Regions from separate parts of the Vibrio sp. R10-SG3-ISO3 genome, predicted to be linked through region 2. Evidence: predicted binding sites of a transcription regulator. Region 2 holds the regulator's gene; each other region holds the start of a gene.

Region 1 (7,295 bases), 120 kb from region 2:
CGGGGCAGCCCAACTCGGGTCAACTGATTGACCGGCCATTCAAGTAAATAAGCCAACACGATCGCCACCAACAAAGGCGCAATCAAGTTGCCGAAAAAGTAGATAGTAATAAAACCAAAGAGCAGTATGGCCACTAGGCTCACGGCATGAGGATCAGAGAAGCGTCGCTTGTACCAGCGATTGATCATTTCAAGCATTTAACTGTTTTCCCTTGTGACATCTAGACAAAGAGTAACATGCAAAGCGAAGTGGCCTTCTTGGGGTTGGCAGTCATGTTGCCACCCTTTCGCCGTAACAAAACGCTGAATATCCTTCAACGATTGCGGGTCAGAGGTAAGAAGTGATGCTGAACTCTGCTCATGAAGCGATGTGAGGTAACGTTTGGCTAATAACAGCGCCATCGGGCACCGCTCCTGGCGCAGATCCAAAATATTGGGTTCCATTCTTCCGCTCGATGCATATTATATCGTGAAGTATTGTATAGTGTTTTTTTAAAAGAGACAGTGTAAATAGAGGCGGCTAGGCAAACTTTGACCGCTATTTGACTCTCCCTCAACCAACTAAGAGAATGACGGGTAACACAGGGAGACCACCGAGACATTGCACTCGAAACCAACCGCAAAACTCGGTGTCCAAGCAGTAAGTGCAGCTCAGCTTGCTGTCGAGACAATATCCACGGAGCATTTCAGGAAATTTATGCTTAAACGTACGCGTTCTATCGTTTGCTTGTGTGTAGCGACTGTTTTAGGGACATCTACCGCCAGCTTCGGCCCTGTTACACCGGTGTATGCCAACACACTAGACTTGCCCGACATTGGTACCGCCGCCAGCGGCACCTTGACGATTGCACAAGAGATGCAATACGGCGACGCCTACATGCGCATGTTGAGAAACGGCCAGCCTATCGTCAATGACCCTGTCCTCAACGAATATATCGACGCTTTAGGCCATCGATTGGTGGCGAATGCGGACGATGTGAAAACCCCCTTCACCTTTTTTATGATCCGCGACCGCAACATCAACGCCTTTGCCTTCTTCGGTGGTTATGTCGCGTTACACAGCGGATTATTTTTGCATGCACAGAGTGAAAGTGAACTCGCCTCCGTCGTGGCGCACGAAATAGCTCACGTCACGCAGCGTCATTTAGCGCGCAGTATGGAAGATCAAGCCAGACGTTCGCCTGCCACCATGGCAGCTCTCGCGGGTGCCCTTCTACTTGCAATTGCGGCGCCAGAGGCAGGAATTGCGGCCATTACGGCGACAACGGCAGGCAGCATGCAGGGCCAAATCAACTACACGCGTTCGAACGAAAAAGAAGCGGATCGCTTTGGCATCGCCACCCTGGCGAAAGCGGGATTTGACGTCAACGCCATGCCACGCTTTTTCAGTCGCTTAGCGGATGAGTACCGTTACGCGAGTACGCCACCGCCAATGCTGCTTACTCACCCTTTACCTGAAGATCGCATCACCGATAGCCGAGCTCGTGCGCAAAACTATCCGGCAAGACGGGTCGATTCGTCACTCGATTATCATTTGGCGCGTGCGCGTATCGTCGCCCGCTATGCGGGTATCAGTTCGAAAGCGGCACTCGATTGGTTTGAGCGCACCGAAGCAAAAGCAGAGCCCGAGATAAAACGCGCATTCCAATACGGTCGAGCACTGGTACAAATGGACAACAACCAACTCGACGAAGCGAGCAAAACCCTGCATGAACTCTACAAGCAGCAGCCGAACAATCATTTTTATCTCGATGCGATGAGCGATCTCTATATCGCGCAAAAAACACCCGAGAAAGCCAAAACGCTGTTAGAGCAAGCTCTGAAAGCAACGCCAAACAACCCCGTCCTGACCATCAACTACGCCAACGTCTTGATGCAAATGGATAAGAATCAAGACGCGTCCAAAGTCTTGCAGCGCTATACCCACGACAACCCAAATGATGTCAACGGATGGCACTTGCTCTCGGAAGCCAGCATTCACTTAGGGTACAGTGACGAAGATTTGGCCGCGCGTGCGGAGATTTTGGCGTTGAAAGCCAACTGGAACAAAGCGATTCAGTATTACACCCAAGCGAGCCAACTCGCTGACCTTGGCAGCCTAAAACAGGCGCGATACGATGCACGCATTGACCAACTCATGATTCAGCGTGATCGCTTTATGGCGCTGCAATAACACAAGATCTAACGATAACAATAATGGAGAAAGACTATGTCTGTCGTGATTTATCACAACCCTCGCTGCTCAAAAAGCCGTCAAACACTGGCGCTATTGGAAGAAAACGGTGTTGAGCCACACATCGTCAAATATCTTGAGCAAACCCCAAATGTCGATGAACTCAAGACGCTCTTTAGCCAACTCGGCTTCTCTGAAGTTCGTGACATGATGCGCACCAAAGAAGAGATTTACAAAGAGCTGCAACTGGCCGATGCCGACGATGAAACCCTGTTTCGCGCAATGGCGGAACATCCGAAGTTGATTGAGCGACCAATTGTTGTCAACAAAGGTCATGCCAAACATGGCCGACCACCAGAGCAGGTGCTTGAGCTACTATGAGCTGCCGCCTGATTGTCCTCTACTACAGTCGACACGGTGCAACCCGCTCTCTCGCACAGCAGATTGCGCGAGGCATTGAGTCGATTGACGGTTGTGAAGCGTTGCTTCGCACCGTCAACGAAATAGAGAGCGGCGATGATCCCCTCGATCCCATTATTACTCTGGACGAGTTGAAAAACTGCGCGGGGCTGGCGATGGGCAGCCCTGTATGGTTTGGCAATATGGCTGGCGCGTTAAAGCACTTTTGGGATAAAACGACACCATTATGGCTAGCGGGCGATCTGATTGATAAGCCCGCTTGTGTCTTCACCGCATCCTCATCCATGCACGGCGGCCAAGAAACCACCTTGCAGTCTATGATGTTGCCGCTACTGCACCACGGGATGTTGATTTTGGGGATTCCTTATTCTGAGCCAGCTCTGCATGCCACACGCTCTGGAGGCACGCCTTATGGCGCCAGTGCGGTCACGACACATCAACCACGCACCTTGTCGCAAGACGAAATAGCATTAGCTCAGCAAGTCGGCAAACGTCTGGCCCGCTGCGCACGTCAATTAAAGGAACTCTAACCATGCAAGAGATGCAAGCGACCACAAAACGATACCGTTTCATGGCGCTGCTTGGCAATCTGGCGCTGCTCGCTTGGATTGGACTGTGGCAATTATCGTTATCGCCTCACCCTCACCTCAACAGCACCACACTCGCGATTGCTTGGGCTATCCCACTGCTGCTGCCTATGCCCGGGATTTTGGCCGGCAAACCGTATACACACGCATGGGCAAACTTTGTTTTAATGCTCTACTTCCTGCACGCTTTGACCATCCTTTGGATTGACGACGGCGAACGTTATTTAGCACTGGTTGAACTGCTACTCACCAGTCTCGCGTTTGCTGGCAACATTCTTTATGCACGAGCACGGGGACAAGAGTTGGGCATGAAACTAAAAAGATTGTCCAAAGTGGAAAAAGAAGAGCGTGCTAAGTTCGGCGCTGAAGATAAGTCCGAGGGATAAGGTCACGTTGATGGTCACCCATCTAGCCAACTCACACTTATATTCCGGGTAAAAACGACAAAAGGGGCGGATCATCCAGCCCCTTTCTCATCTCAAATCTTGATGTGGTTTACTCTACTACCTCAATAGGTTCCATCTCCACACCTTCAGTCTCTGCCACAGCTTCGTTGGCAGAGACGTCACTGTCTGGCTGGATCAGTAGCGGCTCAGGTTGATACGGTTTACCTTGCCACTGGAAAAGCAGCACCGTTTCAGTCTGAATAAGCGGGGCTGAAGCCGCCAGCGAGCTCTCTGTCTCCACCAGAGTTGAATCGGCCGTCATCGTATCGCTAGGCTGATTGAGCTCATCGCTGCCTTGCACTGGCAACGTTGGCGTGAGCTCCCCTACCTCGGGTTCAGTTTGAATAAACTGAGTCTCCAGTTGCGTCACTTCGAGTGCAGAGACCTGCTGCTCAAACTCTTCAACACTGGCAAGCAAGTGGACATCAAAGGTCACCTGATTGCCTTGAATTTTGATGATGTCTAACGAGGCGACTGAGCTCAGTGCCTTGAGTTTATTCTCAAGTTGGAAAAAGCCCATCGCGTCATTGAGTTCAATAAAGCGTGCTTTCACGGACTCAGAAGACTCACTCGCCACCAGCACCGCACTCTTTTTCGCGTAGTAGTCGCTGATTTGGTTGATCATTTTATTCGCCGCATCTGCACCATTATTGGCGCCGCTAATCGGTGCTTGACGAGTCACCCCTATGGTCGCTGGCTTTTGATCGTATAACGTCCAACGTAGTGATTCGCCTTGCACTTTCACCACTAAGACAGCATCAACTGGGTAGCGCTGACTCGCTTGACCCACTGGCTGAATAAAGCCGCCCCACAAGTCTGAGACAGCCACTCCGGTAACGTCATCAAAATCGCCAACCGGTACCGTAACAGGCAAGCCTCGCTCTCGCGCTTGCTGCTGCAAGTTGACCAGTGTCTCAGAGCGAGAGTGCTCCCAGATGATGGTGCGATCGTAGGGCGTCTCTTCCACCATCCAGACTAAAACGTTCGCACGTGTTGCTGGCCAAAGCGGCAATTGCGCTTGACTGAGTAGAGAACGAATATGAGGGCCGCTAAACGACATGCGCAGTGAGGTCTCCTCACCGATTTTGCCGTAGCCGAGTTGAGAAACGTACTGAGCGCTCTGAGAGAGAGCCTTCTTGACAACTTCGTTATCCGCAGCTTGCGGATCGCCAGACGCGCGAATGATGACTTGCTTCATCCCTGCTTCACGAGCTCGGGTATCGGCGTTATTCTCGCTTTGATCGATGACGATTTCAGCTCGGTAAAGATCCACATTGGTCAAGGCCATCGCTGGCAAACCCATCAGTCCGAGCGCGAGTAAAGCTAAACGGCGCATACATTTCCTACATCTAATCAAATTCACAAACAGCGATGATAAGCAACTATCCGCTGCGGGGCAACTTTCCCGGTCGGTTGGCAGCAGCAAGCGCGATATGGCTAACACTCTCCTCGTAGCCACTCTCGGAGTGAAACAGCAACGCACGGATTAAAATAGCAAAGCACCGAGTAAACACAGTTCACCTGCCTATTCAAACGAGCAATATTTGATCAAGCTCAGATTGCAATCGTTTGCTTTAATGTTAAAATCTCGCGATTTTATTTTTAGTACCCATGCTCTATCGCTATGTACTAGACCGAAACTATCCGCTTTACAAAGGAATGACGACATGAAAAATGCCATTCAAGGCGCACAAATGCTGTTTGTTGCGTTTGGGGCCCTGGTTCTCGTCCCGCTGCTGACGGGACTCGACCCTAGCGTTGCCCTCTTCGGTGCTGGCCTTGGTACCTTACTCTTTCAATTAATGACTCGCCGCTCTGTTCCCATCTTCCTCGCCTCCTCCTTCGCTTTTATCGCCCCTATCCTTTACGGAGTACAAACCTGGGGTGTACCAGCCACTATGGGTGGTTTGATGGCCGCTGGCTTGGTGTATGTCGCACTGGGTGGTCTAATCAAACTTCGTGGGGTTGAGATTATCCATAAATTGCTGCCTCCCGTTGTGGTTGGGCCGGTCATTATGGTGATTGGTCTTGGATTGGCGCCCGTCGCCGTCAATATGGCACTGGGTAAAGGGGGCGATGGCACGCAACTGATTGATGGACAAGCGGCGCTAGTGATCTCTTCTGTTTCACTGCTCACCACGATTCTACTGAGTGTCTTTGCCAAAGGCTTCCTCAAGCTCACCCCTATTTTGGGGGGCATTGTGGTGGGATACTGCCTGAGCTTGGGCTACGGCATTGTCGATTTCACGCCCGTCAAAGAAGCGGCATGGTTTGCGCTACCAAACTTCACGGCGCCTGAATTTAACATTAACGCCATTCTATTTATGATTCCCGTTGCCATCGCGCCAGCGGTAGAGCACGTTGGGGACATGCTGGCCATTTCAAACGTCACCGGAAAAGATTACCTGAAAAAGCCCGGCCTTCATCGCACGATTGCGGGGGACGGGGTCGCGACGATGGCAGCATCACTGTTTGGTGCGCCACCCAACACCACCTACTCAGAGGTGACAGGTGCGGTCATGCTGACCAAAGCCTTCAATCCTGTGATCATGACCTACGCTGCGGTGACGGCTATTGTCCTTGCGTTGGTCGGCAAGCTTGGCGCTGCGCTGCAAACCATCCCTATGCCAGTGATGGGCGGTATCATGATTCTGTTGTTTGGCTCAATTGCGACCGTGGGATTGAACACCTTAATCAAAAATCACGTCGATTTGCACAAATCTCGTAACCTCGTCATCGTTGCCATTACCTTAGTCTTCGGTATTGGTGGTATGGCGTTTGGCATCGGTGAGTTCAGTCTCCAAGGCGTGAGCCTATGTGGTATCGTCGCGATTGTGCTCAATCTGGTTCTTCCAAAAGACCTGGGTGAAAACCACGTCGTCGACAACGCACAAATGGAAGAGGAAGAAGCGCGCTAATCCACGCTCACCCTTCACAAAGATTGGCAAACTGGCCTTGGGTCAGTTTTGCCAAATCTTGCGCCTCCAACTCGATTTCCAACCCTCGCTTACCTGCACTGACACAGATCGTGTCACGCTCCAACGCACTTTGATGGATAAACGTCGCCAATCGCTTCTTTTGCCCGAGCGGGCTGATTCCGCCCACAATATACCCTGTCACTGTTTGCGCAATAGCCGGATCAGCCATCTCTGCTTTTTTAGCCTTTGCCGCTTTTGCCGCCTGCTTCAAATTGAGTTTTTGGTTAACAGGTATCACAGCGACAGCGAGGTTTTTCGCCTCACCATTGAGTGAAAACAGTAGAGTTTTAAACACGCTATTGGGATCTTGCCCTAATGCTTGTGCGGCTTCGAGCCCGTAACTCTCGGCACGCGCGTCGTGCTGATACTGATGTATTTGATGAGGAATTTTGTGTTTTTTAGCAAGATTGATGGCTGGGGTCATACACACTCCGAGAATAAAAAAGCGCAGCTCTAGGCTGCGCATTCAGTTAATAAGATTTAGCTCGTTAGGTCAATTACTTGTAGACCATCTCACCTGCTGGTGCGTATTGGTTTACATCTACTGGGCTGTTCGCCTCTAGGTAGTCTTTGAGCACTTCTGCATCAACGAAGCCCGTATTGACGTGACCTGGGTGGTCCGTCAGCTTAGGATAGCCATCGCCCCCTGCAGCATTGTAGCTTGGTACTGTGAAGCGGTAAGTGCCGTCAAG
Region 2 (7,295 bases):
TTGTGTGACGATAACGGTTATTTTTCGACTATGACTCAAAGCTTGCTATTCCATAAGACTTTTAAACACCCCACTAGCGATGAGTGGGTGGTCTTTGTGCATGGCGCAGGCGGCAGCTCATCGATTTGGTTTAAACAGATCAAAGCCTACAAGCAGCATTTTAATTTGCTGCTGATTGATTTGCGCGGCCATGGAAAATCGAACCAGCTGATTAAGGAGATCATTGCCAATCGCTACACCTTTAAAGAGGTCACATTAGACATCTTAAAAGTGCTCGATCACCTAAAGATTCAGTCGGCACATTTTGTCGGCATGTCGCTTGGAACCATCATCGTCCGTAACTTAGCGGAGCTAGCGACTGGGCGCGTAAAAACCATGGTGTTAGGTGGCGCCGTCACACGACTCAACACACGCTCTCAAGTACTGGTGAAGTTGGGCAATCTGTGTAAACACATTGTGCCCTACATGTGGCTCTATCGACTGTTTGCCTACATTGTGATGCCGCAGCGAGCACAAAAAGAGTCGCGGCATATGTTTATCCGCGAAGCGAAGAAGTTGTGCCAAAAGGAGTTCAAGCGTTGGTTTATTTTGACCGCAGAGGTGAACCCTCTGATGCGCTACTTCAAAGACCGCGAGTTACCCATTCCTACGCTCTATCTGATGGGTGAAAAAGACTACATGTTCATCACCCCTGTGAAAGAGATGGTCTCAGCACATACGCTCAGTGAGCTGCATGAAATTCCTGACTGTGGCCATGTGTGTAATGTTGAGCGCCCAGATGAGTTTAACGATCACTCCATCGCCTTCATTCAGCAACACCTCACTGCTTAATCTCGGTTGACTCCAAGCACACTCAAGTTGGTTTGGTGTGCTCGCACTGCCAACATAACTGAAAATGGTCGTCATTTTCTTCTTGGCAAGTCGGGCAAACCCAAACCATGTTGTCGGGGGTGTCCTGTTGGAAATCATCAATCAGCGCGAGTGCCGCCTGCTTCTGTTCTGGGCGAGTTAACCAAACGTACGGGCTGGCCTCTTCGCCAAACGGAATCTCTCCTTGCAAGCCGAACAAACCTTCACCTCTCACCTCACAGGCTATTCCTTCGCTGCGTAACATTTCACACACGATGTGTGCTTGTGGTGGGGTTGTAGCAATAAAGATTTTCAAGACGCTTGTCCATTGGATTGCGGTGACGCTTTGAGTTTGGCCATCACCCATTTAGCAATGATTGGGAATACCCCGAGCAACGCAAAAGAGGCGAGTACTGTTGGGGAGACGATGCCTGACAAACTGTCGATTTGCGCTAGCTGGGTCCCGGCGTTGAGGTAGACGGCCGTACCCGGCAACATACCCAGTTGACTGACCAGATAGAAGCGCGCGATGGTGATGGGCGTAAGACCCATCAAGAGGTTGATCAAAAAGAATGGGAATACCGGGATAAGGCGCAGTGAGAAGAGATAAAACGCACCATCTTTTTCGACCCCTTGATTAATTGTCGCGAGCTTATCGCCAAACTTGCTTTGTACCCACTCTTTGAGTAGAAAGCGGCTGCTTAAAAACGCCAATGTGGCACCTATAGTACTGGCAAAAGAAACGAGCAATAAACTGGTCCAAAAGCCAAACAGCGCAGCGCCAAGCAAGGTGACAACGGCCGCTCCAGGGATCGAGAAGGCGGTGATAGCGACATAGGCGAAGAAGTAACTCAGCGCGGCGAGGGCAAAGTGGGCGTCAATGATTTCAGCCAGCGCTTGCTGCTGGGCTTTGGCGTTATCAAGTGTCAGGTATTGACCAAAGTTTGCGCCTAAAAACACAATCAGAGCGAGCAAACCAATACCTAAAAGCAGTTTCTTGTTCATATGGATCCCTTTGAAAACATCATCATTGATCATTGTTAGATATGAACCAAAAAGCCAGTAAAAAATTTCGCCCTAAAGGGAAAAATACGTTGGATTCTATGACGAAGGAATGGAAACGCTAGAAAAGCATCGGCTAAAAACGTCTCAAGCCAGCGGTGTTGGGCTGGCTTGAGACGGGGATTGGAATTACTGAACGCTATCGCTGACTAGCTTTGCAGCTGATTCAGGAGCTCGTCGCGTCTTGCTTGAGGGACCACAGACCAGTGCGTGCCTTTAATTGCCCCCTCAAGTGCCCACAGCAGGTCGATGCTGACGTCGGCAGAGTGTGTGGAACGAATCGCTTTATACGCTTCCACTGCGCCCGTCTGCTCCAAACGGGAGACACTGTCGATACCCGCTTTCTTGAGCATTCGCTCGGTCGCTAGACGCAAGTTCGGCAGATCTTTCAGGCGCGTTGGTCTGGCGTTGGTTTGACGCTGCTTGTCTTTGTTGGCCGCCTCTAGTGCAGTGTTTGCCATCGCAATAGTCTGAGCGACATCCTGATCCCAGTCATGGCCAAGGGCGTAGTATTTGGTGACCACAGGGAAACCACGCTTTTTATACACGTATGGCTCGAGTCCCTGAGCATTAAACTGTTGGGCCAACGAGTCGTCGGCGCGTATGTGAAGTTTGTCATTTACCACGAGGGCAAACATGGTGTCATCAGCGAAGATTCCGAATCCACCAAACATTGAGCGAGACTTGATCTTGCCCAATGGTTCAAACAATCCCATTGAGTCTTTTAAAATTGGTTTATCCATGCTGTTATTCTCGGTGTATTACAATACGCCACCAAATTCAGGTCCGAGAGATTAGCAAAAATATGCAGGTTTTGTGTCAGTAGGGTGTCATTCTGGCTCATAAAAGAATAATCCTACTCACGGTGTGAGCGCATAATGCGCGCGCAACGTTTAACTCATTGTATTCTTTGCTTTTGATAAAGAATTACGAAGTGCACATTTGCCATCGGCAACCCCGCTACCAAGCAGTCATCAACGTTGAAATAGTTGAGTGGCTGCAACAGGCCGGAAGCTTTGCGTCCCATCCTTTCGAAATGGTTTGCCCTGTTCGTGGCATTCGTCGAACATAATAAGCATAAATAATTTATGGGCTAAACATCACGTTTTGATGGGTTAAATGTGATCTTAGTTCATAAAATAGAGGGGTGTTACCGAGAGAATAAAGCCCAGCGGATGAGAAGTATTCTCGCTGGGCTAGTCGATGTGATGTGCTGAACTTGTTCGTTGGTCTATTTCACCGTCGCCACGGTATCGCGCTCGACGATTTCTGGGTGCATTTCAAAAATACGTTTTTCATGCTCTTTGTCTTTAATACGTTCGAGCAAAATCTCAAATGCGTTTTTACCCACACGGCGCTTCGGCTGGTGAACCGTCGTTAGCGGTGGTGAAAAGTACTCGGCTAGCTCAATGTTGTCATAACCAATGACCGACATGTCTTCTGGAATACGAATGCCTTTTTGCTGTAAACGGCTCATCAAACCGAGCGCCATCGTATCGTTGAAACAGAATACTGCGGTTGGCTTTTCGTCCATGGCGACGATTTTGTCCGCGGCAAGCACGGCGGTATCGCACTCAAAGTTACCTTCTAAGATCCAATCTTCGTTGACGCTCAAACCCGACTCGTTCATTGCGCGCTTAAAGCCTTGGATGCGTTCTTGGCAGGCCGCTTTTTCAAAATGCCCACTCAAGCAAGCAATGCGCTTGTGGCCGTGATCAATCAGGTATTTTGTTGCGAGGTAGCCGCCTTCTTCCGAGTTGTCGATGATTTTATCGGCTTGTGAGCTTTCCGGGCCCCAATCCATCACCACCTTAGGGATGTCTTTATGACGGTCAAGCATTTCGCTCAACTCTTCGGTCAAATCTGAACACATCACTAAGATGCCATCAACGCGCTTTTCCGCCAGCATGCGAATGTAGTCACGTTGTTTCTCGTAGATGCCGCCAGTGTTACACAAGATCAAGGTGTAGCCTTGACGGTAGCAGTAGCTCTCAACCCCGTCGATCACTTCCGAGAAGAAAAGGTTGGTCGATTGAGTAACCAGCATGCCTATTGTGCGTGTCGAGTTACATTTCAGGCTGCGTGCAACGGCACTTGGGGCATAGTTCAACTCTTGAACCGCTTCCATCACTTTTTCTTGCGTGGCTTCAGCGACAAAGCGTGTTTTGTTGATCACATGGGATACAGTGGTGGTCGAGACACCCGCTAAGCGAGCGACGTCTTTAATCGTGGCCATATGGTTTTGTCCTGTCGATGACTGCCTACTATTCTATGAAAAGTTAAGTCTATAAAAGTAAAGTCTATACAAAGTTTAGAGTATGTAGACAGAAAGTATCAGAAACACAAAAACCGCCCTCAAAAAGCGGTTTGTATTTATTAGTTTTATCGTTTGCGGACCGGATTGTAGTCCGCAACGTCGATTTGGGCAAATAAAAAACCCGCCTTTGGGATCTCGCCACACCTTTTGTATGGGCTTAATCGCTATCGCCTTGCAGGTAGGCTTTATCCAATTGAATGAACGCGCACAATAGCGACGACAGCGCCGCATAGAAGCCGAATGTGTCGAGGCGCTGGCAGCGCTCGGCAAACCTCTCAATCCAAGGGAGTAGATGCTGCTCAATAAAATCGGCTTGCTCTTGGTAGGCGAGATGCGTGTCGCCTGCCGTCTGCTCTGCTGCATGAGCGCCGCGCACAATCAGGTTACCTAAAAAATCCAACTCTATCGCGAGATGATCAGAAGGTTCATTGAGCCCTGAATGCACGGCCACGCCATGTTGTTGGAGCAGAGTGTCCATCTGTTTGGCGGGCTCCCCATTGAGCAGTCCGGATTCATCTAAGTAGACAGAGGCGTAAGGCAACGCGCTGTCTCGGTCGGATTTTAAAAACAGGTCGCAATAGTCGGCTGATAGTTCCAACTGAGCATCTGGCCTGTCTTGCAATCGGTTCAATGCATCGATGAGCCTGTCTGCGGCTACGTTAAGCTCAGGGGTTTGTGCAAGTCCCGTCAGAAAGGTACGTGTGTCCACCGAATGATATTGGGCCAGCTCTTGCTCTGAGAGCTCTTTGGCAAACACGCTCGAAAACCACCAGTAGAGCTCGGCGCGTTGCTCATCAAAGGCGCGCTGCTCTTTTTCGGCGGGAGATAAAGGGTCGGAAATCTGGGCGTTAGGTGTCTCTGGCATGATGGGCTCTCAACTGAATCAGATGCCGTTAAGTCTAACGGATAAAAATGAACAGCGGTCAACCTGATTATGAGAAGAAATGGTCAAATATGGCAATTTGTGAACAGGGCAGCAAAGCTTGCTTTGCATCAATGAATCGCCAACTTTTCACCTCCCAAAGAGGACAAAGATGGAGTTGTGACTAATTATGAATAGAATAAAGCCATTGAATCAGTGTGTGAATAAGTGAGTAGAGCCGATGAGCTACCACATTTTGGTTGTTGAAGATGATGAAGTGACTCGCCGTAAATTGGCGGGCTACTTTCAAACCGAAGGGTATCAGGTGAGCCAAGCTGAGAATGGCGCGCAGATGCGCGACGTACTCAGTAGCAGTCGGGTCGATTTGGTGATGCTGGATATCAATCTGCCCAGCGAAGATGGCTTGATGCTGACACGTGAGCTGCGCAGTCAATCGGACATCGGTATTATCTTGGTTACCGGGCGTACCGACAGCATTGATAAGATTGTTGGTTTAGAAATGGGCGCGGACGATTATGTCACCAAGCCATTTGAGCTTAGGGAACTGCTCGTCAGAGTCAAGAACCTCTTGTGGCGCATCGCACTGGCTGCGGGAGCGCAAAACGCGGGCAGCGATCAGCAAGACGGCGTGGTCCGCTTTGCTGAATGGACGTTCGATATTCAGCGCCGCGCTTTGAGCCGAGGGGATGAACCGGTCAAACTGACTAAAGCAGAGTATGAGCTTTTGGTGGCGCTCTCCTCTCACCCTAACCAAGTGCTCAGCCGAGAGCGTATTCTTAATATGATCAGTCATCGTGTGGACGCACCCAATGATCGCACTATCGATGTCCTGATTCGACGCATGAGAGCGAAGATGGAGGTGGATCCAAAAAATCCGCAGATATTCGTCACCGTGCATGGCGAAGGCTACATGTTCGCCGGAGATTAACGTAGTTCGGCAATTAACGAGCGAAAATTGACGCAAAAGAAACGAAAAATCCAGGCATGCAGCCTGGATTTTTGTTTTAGGTCGAAGACGTTATCCGTCTACGCTGGCGGCCGGTTAAACGTCGCTCTGCGCAGCCTCCACCTCTAAGGCTTGCTCTTCATAATCGGACGCCCAGTCGCGGAGGTGTTGCCAAATGGTGCCCAGCGTTTCATGCCAGTAGCGCTCAGTTTGTTCGAGATATTTGCCCTTCGGCGCGTACTTCTCCCACGCTTGATCGATGTTTCTCTGCGCTAGGTAGTTGGTCGGCGCGGCGTAAGGTTTCAATCCTGCGGAGTGGAATTCATTCAGGGCACGGTTCATGTGACTGGCCGATGTGACCACCACCAACTTCTTGTTCTTAACGAACGCTGCCGCTTGGCGCGCTTCTTCCCAAGTATCTTTGGCGGTTTCGAGCAGAATGATGTCAGATTTAGAAACGCCAAGCGCCAGCGCTACTTTAGCCATCATGCGCGCATTGCTCACTTCAGAACCGGCGGCATAGCCTGAGAGAATCAGTTTAGAGCCCGGATAAATTCGCATCACACGAATCCCTTCGGTCAAACGCATTAGGCCGGCGCGACTCAGTTCTGAGGTGGGCGGAATGTCGTCGTCCACAACATGGCCGCTGCCAAGCACCATCACATAATCAATCGATTCATCGACAGGAAAAAAGGCCGAGTATTGGCGCTCGATAGGCATGAGAAGACGTGATGAAACGGGCTGGAAGGCAACGAGAAAAATGCCAACAAACGAGAAGAGAACAACGAAACATCCTGTTTTTTGTTTTCGTGTGAACATGACGAGCATGAGTCCCACAAGGCCAATGATCAGCAGGGCTGGCAAAGGCATAAGTAAAGCCGAGACGACTTTTTTCAGCTCAAACATACTTAAATAGTCCGAAAAAACACCAGTTGATTATAATTTAAGAGAAAGCCTCTTTATTCCTGCCTTTCTTGTGACAGAATAGCAGCACGATTCAACATCATAACTCAAGCTGCTGTGACTGAAGACCGCAATTTCGACGATATTGCCCACAAATTTGCAAAAAATATATACGGCTCTGACAAAGGCGAGATTCGACAAGTCATTGTTTGGGAAGACCTTCAAACCATCCTCGCCTCGTTACCCGCCAGTGATTCACCACTCGACGTGCTCGATGCCGGGGGTGGGTTGGCACAAATGTCGCAAAAGCTGGCGAAACTAGGCCATCGCATTAC
Region 3 (7,295 bases), on a different contig from region 2:
GCATGGGTGCCGACCACCATTTGCGCTTCGCCCGAGGCAATGCGCTCGAGTTGGGTCTGCTTGGCTTTGCCTTTGAGCTTGCCCGCCAGCCAGCCGACTTGAATGCCCATTGGCTCAAACCATTGGCTAAAGTTTAATGCATGCTGCTCTGCCAGCAGTTCGGTGGGCGCCATCAAGGCCACTTGTTTGCCTTGCTCCAAGGCGCGCACGGCAGCCAGTGCCGCGACCAAGGTTTTGCCTGAGCCGACATCCCCTTGCACCAACCGCATCATCGGGTGTGGCTTGGCGAGGTCGTTCTCAATCTCTTCTACGACGCGGCGCTGAGCATTGGTCGGAGAGAACGGCAGGGCGTCCAATAGCTGTTGTTTCAGCGTTTGACTCGGCGGCAGCGCGATCGCCGCCTCTTTTTGCCCTTGGCTTCGCACCGCGAGCATTGATAGGTTTTGCGCCAGTAGCTCTTCCATGATGAGGCGCACTTGCGCCGGGTGTTTGCCCTCATCAAACTGTTCCAGATTGATGTTCGGTGGTGGGCGATGAATGGTGTGCAGCGCTTGATTGAGGGTGATTTGGCTATCATAGAGCCCGGCAGGGAGCAGCTCTTGCACCGCCGATTTATCGAGCAATGCGAGCGCTTGTTCTGTCAGGTTACGCAGGGTGAGTTGGCGCAGGCCATCGGTGGTTGGGTAGACGGGCGTTAAACTCGGCTCCGTCTCAACCGGTTGCTGCGGCGTGTAAAACTTGTAATCCGGATGGACAATCTCTAACCCGTAGCTGCCGCGTTTGATTTCCCCATAAGCATGCACCGTTTTGCCTTCCGCGAATTGATTTTTCATCCCAGCGGTGAAGTTAAAAAAGCGCAGTGTGAGGGTGCCGTTGCCATCACTGAGTTTGACCGCCAACATTTTGCGTTTGCCAAACAAGGTATCGACACTCATCACTTTGCCCTGCACCGCCGCCCATAGCCCTGCGTGCAGTTTAACAATGGGGTAGACCCGAGTGCGGTCTTCATAGCGCAGCGGCAAGTGAAACAGTAAATCCTGCACCGACAGCAGCCCGACTTTGGCCAATTTCTCTGCCACTTTCGCCCCGACACCCGCCAGAGAGGTCAGTGGAATAGCCGACAAAAGTTGGGACATAGCTTCGCTCACGCAATGATTAATGATGGGGATAGTTAAGCATTTATCTGTGTTTTTGTACAGTAAAGAGGGGGAGTTCCTAGTGCCTAGTTCCTAGAAATTCCGTCCTCTAGGCACTAGGAACTAGAAACTAGGCACTACCTACCTACCTACCTACTCTGCATCTGCGCCCACCACTCTTTATCCGCGACGATTTGGCCTTGCTCGTCGAGGGGAGGGTAAGGGAGCTGTTTGCGTTTGGCGACTTTGGCGAGCACGGGGTGGCCGCGCTCAAAGAGGATGCGGTGGATGGTCTCGGCGGGCAGGGCGCTTTGTGCGTTGTCGTACATGCCAGCGGCTTGGCGTTGGCGCTGGGCTTCATAGAGAATCACTGCGCTGGCGACCGAGACATTGAGCGATTGCACCATACCGACCATAGGGATGATGATGTCTTGGTCGGCGAGCGCTTTGGCTTGCTCTGACGCGCCGATTTTTTCACTGCCGAGGATCACCGCCGTCGGTTTGGTGTAATCAATCTGACGAAAATCGACCGCCGTCTCTGAGAGATTGGTGACCAGCACTTGCATGCCTTGACGTTTGAGCTCACCCATCGCGTCTTCAATGGTGTCGTGCGTTTCCACTTCCACCCAGTTGCGCGCGCCCGCCGACGTGTGGCTTAAGGTGCGCATTTTATCAGGCCAAACCGCGTGCACTTTGTGAATGCCGGTGGCGTCGGCGCTGCGGATCACCGCCGAGACGTTATTGGGCTTGTGGACTTCTTCGAGGCAAAGGGTCAAATCCGCTTGGCGCGCTTTTAACACTTCTTGAATGCGTTGGTAACGTTCTAAATTCATGGTGTTAGGGCTTAGTTGATAAAGAATATGGTGATCAAAAATGGATGATAAAGAAAGCGGCCCTAAAGACCGCTTTCTGATTTGGATGGGGATCAGTACTTTCTACGTCGCACTTTGAGCGTGTGCGGCATGGCTTTAATCTTGCGCATGATGCCCGCTAGGTGGACACGATCTTTGGTGGTGAGCACCACAGTCACTGTGTACAAACGCCCGTCACGCTCTTCGGTCGAGAGACCGTGAATGTTGGAGCCGGTTTGTGAAATGACGTTGGTCAGTTCCGCGAGGGCGCCTTGACGGTTTTGCACATCGACACGCAGCTCGGCGATAAACTCTTGATCGTAATCGTCTGACCACTCCACCGCCATGTACTTATCTGGCTCTTTTTCGTGGTTGCGCACATTCGGGCACGTCTCACGATGCACCACCAGTCCTCGACCCGGAGAGACGTGAGCAATGATGTGATCGTCCGGAATCGGATGACAACAGTTGGCAAACGTCAGCAAGATGCCTTCTGCGCCGCGGATCGGCAGCTTCTTCTTCGGCTTGCCGTCGGTGTTGATGACTTCGGTGAGCTCATCGGCGTCGCCAAGCAGTCTGCGGGCGATGACAATACTCATCAACTCACCCAAACCGATAGCGGCGAGCAGATCATTGAGGGATTTGATTTTCAGATCGCTCAAGACGTGATTGATGTTCTCTTCATTGATGTCGGAAACCGACAAATCACCCAAGGCGTGATTGAGCAATCGGCGGCCAAGGGTAATCGACTCTTCACGGCGCATGGTTTTCAGCACTTGACGAATCTTGGTGCGCGCACGTGAGGTCACGACGTAGTTGAGCCATGCTGCATTCGGACGGGCGCCCGGTGCGCTGATGATCTCAATCGTCTGGCCGTTTTTCAGCGCTTTGCTGAGAGGGTAAGGGTTGCGATCGACGCGCGCGCCGACACAGGTGTTGCCGACATCGGTATGCACGGCATACGCAAAATCGACCGCAGTGGCGCCGACAGGCAGCTCCACGATGCGCCCTTTTGGGGTGAAGACGTAAATCTCATCTGGGAAGAGATCCGATTTGACGTTTTCAATAAATTCGAACGAGTTGCCCGCGCTTTGTTGGAGCTCAAGCAGGCTCTGCATCCAGCGCTGCGCTTTGACTTGCGCGGTGGTGCCGGTACGCTCGCCATTGCCTTTGTAAGACCAGTGTGCTGCGACCCCTTTGTCCGCCATCTGATCCATATCTTCGGTGCGAATTTGCACTTCGACAGGCACGCCGTGTGGGCCGACCATCGAGGTATGCAAAGACTGATAGCCGTTCGCTTTCGGCACCGCAATGTAATCTTTCATACGCCCCGGGCGAGGCTTGTAGAGCGAGTGCACTTGGCCCAGTACGCGATAGCAAGTGTCAGCGGTGTCCACCACCACACGAAACGCGTAGATGTCCATAATGGTGTGAAAGCGCTGCTCTTTGGTCTTCATCTTGTTGTAGATGGAGAAGAGGTTTTTCTCACGCCCCACCACACGCGCAGACAGGCCCACTTCTTCCAGTCGGCCTTCAATTTCGGTGTGGATGCGTTGAATCATCTCTTTACGGTTACCGCGAGCGGCCTTGACGACCTCTTTTAACACGCGATAGCGGTTGGGGTAGAGCGCTTCAAAACCGAGCTCTTCCAGTTCGGTTTTAATATTATGGATACCCAAGCGATGCGCTAAGGGTGAGTAGATTTCGAGGGTTTCGCGTGCGATGCGACGCTTTTTGTCTGGGCGCAGTGCGCCGAGCGTGCGCATGTTGTGCGTGCGGTCTGCCAGTTTGATCAAAATGACGCGGATGTCTTGCACCATCGCAAGGACCATCTTACGAAAGTTCTCAGCCTGAGCTTCCTTGCGATCACGAAACTTGAGCTTATCCAGCTTAGAGACGCCATCGACCAGTTCTGCGACGGTGTTGCCAAACTTCTCTTCTAGCTGCTCTTTGGTGACATCACAATCTTCGATGACATCGTGCAAAAGGGCGGCTTGGAGGGTTTCAATATCCAGGCGCATTTCCGCCAAGATACGAGCAACAGCAACAGGGTGGATGATGTATGGTTCCCCGCTTGAGCGGGTTTGCCCTTCATGGGCATCTTTCGCTACCACATAAGATTGACGCAGAGCCTCAATTTGAGGCTCTGTTAGGTATTCTTGGGCAACGTCTTTGAGGCTATCGAATAGATACAAATTTTAGGCCCGGCAGAGTGTGATGAAGAGGATTATCGACCGTGAGCAATGCTGCTAACAGCGGCAAGTTCAGCGGCTTCTTGCTCTTGCTGCTCTTGACGCTCACGCGCATCTAGGATCTCTTTTGTGATAAGGCTTTCTTCGATTTCGCGCAGAGCGATAACCGTTGGCTTATCGTTCTCTTCTGGCACCAGTGAATCTTTGCCGCCAGTTTGCATTTGACGAGCGCGGCGAGCCGCAATGAGAACTAGGTCGAAACGGTTGCCAACTTTTTCAACAGCGTCTTGAACAGTTACGCGTGCCATAAGGACTCCAAATAGTTAACTAAAATTTTGTATGACGAGAAATTATACAAGATCTCGTAGAGAATAGTCTAGATTCTTATTTCAACAACGCATCCAGCATGCCTTTGTACTTGAGGGCTTGCTTATCTTGCTTGAGGCGTTCGGCGCGAATGATGGCTTTAAAGTCCATCAGCGCGTTATCGAAATCATCATTGATGATCACGTAGTCGTATTCGTTGTAGTGAGAAATTTCCGATTTCGCTTCCGCCATGCGTTTTGCGATCACCGCTTCACTGTCTTGGCCGCGTGCGTTCAGGCGACGTTCCAACTCACCGTTTGACGGCGGCAGGATGAACAAGCTCTTAGCTTGTGGCATTTGCTCACGAATTTGACGCGCGCCTTGCCAGTCAATGTCGAGGAAGACGTCGATGCCTTTATCGAGGTTTTGCTCAATCCACGGGCGAGAGGTGCCGTAGTAGTTGCCAAACACTTCCGCGTATTCCAAAAACGCACCTTGTTCGATCAGCGCTTCAAACTGCTCTTTTTGCACAAAGTGGTAGTGCACGCCATCTTGCTCACCCGGGCGCATGCCACGTGTCGTGTGCGACACGGACACTTTCATTGCGTAGGTAGGGTTGGTTTCCAGCATGGCTGAAATCAAGCTCGATTTACCCGCGCCGCTGGGCGCAGAAACAATGTATAGGGTGCCTTTGGCCATAAGGTTACGTCCACCATAAGATTCGATGTATTAAAGATAGCACTGACCGCGGGCATAACGTCAGTCAAGAGCGCGATTTCTCTCAACATCGGTGGCGAAAATTCGGCCAGAAAAAGGGAGGCGAAGAGTAGCATGGATCGGGGGGAGTGACTAGGGGGGAGGTGGGTAAGGGGTGATGGGTAAGGGGGGATAGGTAATGGGTTAGGGGTAATGGGTATTAGGTTGGGGGAATGTTCTTGACATGGTCCTTTCATCCATCAAAATTTCACCACCCACCACCCACCACCCACCACCCACCACCCACCACCCACCACCCACCACCCACCACCCACCACCCACCACCCACCACCCACCACCCACCACCCACCACCCACTTTTTCCAAACCAGTTGAAATCCGTTCCCATCTCATTACAATTCGCGCAAACGTTTGGCTTGTTGCGGGCATTGCTGCTGGCGATGGGCTATGGCCCTCTTATTTATCTACCGATAGGTTGTATTGTGAGTTCTGACACTGCACTTCCACGCTCAGCCAACGCTGGGTGGCTTGAATCCACTTTTCATATCTCTGCGCGCAAATCGACCCTAGGCACGGAGCTGTACGCTGGATTTATTACTTTTTTGGCGATGAGTTACATCTTGGCGGTTAACCCCGCGATTTTGGGTGACATCCCAGGCATGGATCGCGGCGCGATTTTTACCGCCACAGCACTGGCGGCGGCAGCGGCCACGCTGATCATGGGTGTGTTTGGTAACTACCCAGTCATGCTCGCGCCAGGCATGAGCATGAACGGCTTCTTTAAAGGCATGCTGCTGAGCGGCTCAGTGGCGCTGGTGTGGCACGAAGCGCTGCTGGGGATCTTCTTCTCTGGTGTGCTCTATCTGATTTTGTCGATGACCCATATTCGCAAGGCGATGATTGAGTCTATTCCAGAAGATCTCAAATTGGCGATCACCGTATCGCTTGGTCTGTTTATCGCCTTTTTGGGCCTGAAAAACGCCGGCATCATCGTCTCGAACCCGATCATTTTGGTCAGCATGGGCAAAATCAATGACCCGCAAGTCATCATTGCCTACATCAGTATCTTTATCGCGCTCGGCTGCATGATTCGTGACATCAAACTGGCGACCTTTATCTCGTTTGTATCGGCGATTGTGCTGACCGTTGTGGCCGACTGGATGCTAGGGACGCAAAACGCCCCCATCCCAGAGAGCCTAGTGGCTGCGCCGCCAAGCCTGTCGGGCAGCGTTGGCGCCATCTTCAATTTCTCAGGGCTGACGGCCGACAAGCTGTTTGATCTGCTGTTTATTGTGGTGATTTTCTTGATTGTCGATTTCTTTGATGGCCTCAGCACCATTGTTGGCGTCGGCCGAGATGCGGGCATCATCGACAAAGATGGCAAAGTGCCGAACGCGCGCTCGGCGCTGGTTGCGGACGCAGGCGGCACCGTGATTGGCTCTGTGCTGGGTACGACTTCAGTCACCGCATTCTCAGAATCGGGCATTGCCTCTGCGCAAGGCGCGAAAACCGGCCTGGCTGCGGTGGTGGTTGCGGGGCTCTTCTTGGTGTCGCTGTTCCTCTACCCGCTTTTTTCCATCTTCTCTGCGGCCATGGTCGCCCCGGCGATGGTGGTGGTCGGCATCTACATGATTGGTCGCCTTGGCCAAATCCGCTGGGAGCAAAAAGAGTCTCGCATCGCGGCGTTTTTCACCATCATGTTCACCGTACTGAGCTTCTCACCGGCCAACGGCATGGCGATGGGCTTTATCAGCTACGCCTTTAGCATGGTGGTAGCAGGCAAAGCCAAGCAGGTTCACCCAGTCATTTATGTGCTGTCTGGGCTGTTTATGGCGTATTTGGTGCTTTTATAATCGCGGACATATGGCTGCCATCGCCATTATTGCTATTGCAGACACAACAAGGGCGGCATCAAGGCCGCCCTTTTGACATCCCATTACCTTAGGGCAAGTGACTTAATAGTTTAGTTTATTGTCATTAACGAGTGCTAAGAGAGTGCGTTCCAAAATAAATCAAAAGGTTAGGCTGGAGGGGATAGTCTAATTTTATTTAAAGGTCAGAGCAGTGGTGGGGCTGTTGGGTGAAGTCAGAGGA

Evidence for each region. Region 2 encodes PurR, which represses purine synthesis genes. Its sites were predicted from a motif close to TNANGNAAACGTTTNCNTNA; they were not measured.
Region 1: the regulator PurR is predicted to act here: its motif matches at 5,183-5,202, upstream of AC6R1A_RS04310 (uracil-xanthine permease family protein).
Region 3: the regulator PurR is predicted to act here: its motif matches at 5,601-5,620, upstream of AC6R1A_RS16605 (NCS2 family permease).

What each region holds. Positions count from the first base shown of each region.
Region 1 covers NZ_JCBDHE010000017.1:44,548-51,842, reverse strand. Annotated here, with positions in the region: gene AC6R1A_RS04345 (AI-2E family transporter) at 1-197, opposite strand, end outside; gene AC6R1A_RS04340 (sulfurtransferase TusA family protein) at 198-443, opposite strand; gene bepA (beta-barrel assembly-enhancing protease) at 697-2,172, shown strand; gene arsC (arsenate reductase (glutaredoxin)) at 2,209-2,553, shown strand; gene wrbA (NAD(P)H:quinone oxidoreductase) at 2,550-3,122, shown strand; gene AC6R1A_RS04320 (DUF2069 domain-containing protein) at 3,125-3,565, shown strand; gene AC6R1A_RS04315 (DUF2066 domain-containing protein) at 3,675-4,961, opposite strand; gene AC6R1A_RS04310 (uracil-xanthine permease family protein) at 5,293-6,543, shown strand; gene ybaK (Cys-tRNA(Pro) deacylase) at 6,551-7,027, opposite strand; gene ushA (bifunctional UDP-sugar hydrolase/5'-nucleotidase UshA) at 7,101-7,295, opposite strand, start outside.
Region 2 covers NZ_JCBDHE010000017.1:160,531-167,825, forward strand. Annotated here, with positions in the region: gene AC6R1A_RS04860 (alpha/beta fold hydrolase) at 31-831, shown strand; gene AC6R1A_RS04865 (putative signal transducing protein) at 854-1,165, opposite strand; gene AC6R1A_RS04870 (TVP38/TMEM64 family protein) at 1,162-1,854, opposite strand; gene AC6R1A_RS04875 (TfoX/Sxy family DNA transformation protein) at 2,061-2,654, opposite strand; cyclic di-GMP riboswitch class I at 2,859-2,967, opposite strand; gene purR (HTH-type transcriptional repressor PurR) at 3,143-4,147, opposite strand; gene torD (molecular chaperone TorD) at 4,386-5,093, opposite strand; gene torR (two-component system response regulator TorR) at 5,332-6,039, shown strand; gene elyC (envelope biogenesis factor ElyC) at 6,154-6,963, opposite strand; gene cmoM (tRNA uridine 5-oxyacetic acid(34) methyltransferase CmoM) at 7,060-7,295, shown strand, end outside.
Region 3 covers NZ_JCBDHE010000054.1:261-7,555, reverse strand. Annotated here, with positions in the region: gene recG (ATP-dependent DNA helicase RecG) at 1-1,136, opposite strand, end outside; gene trmH (tRNA (guanosine(18)-2'-O)-methyltransferase TrmH) at 1,286-1,969, opposite strand; gene spoT (bifunctional GTP diphosphokinase/guanosine-3',5'-bis pyrophosphate 3'-pyrophosphohydrolase) at 2,062-4,182, opposite strand; gene rpoZ (DNA-directed RNA polymerase subunit omega) at 4,215-4,487, opposite strand; gene gmk (guanylate kinase) at 4,564-5,184, opposite strand; gene AC6R1A_RS16605 (NCS2 family permease) at 5,642-7,054, shown strand.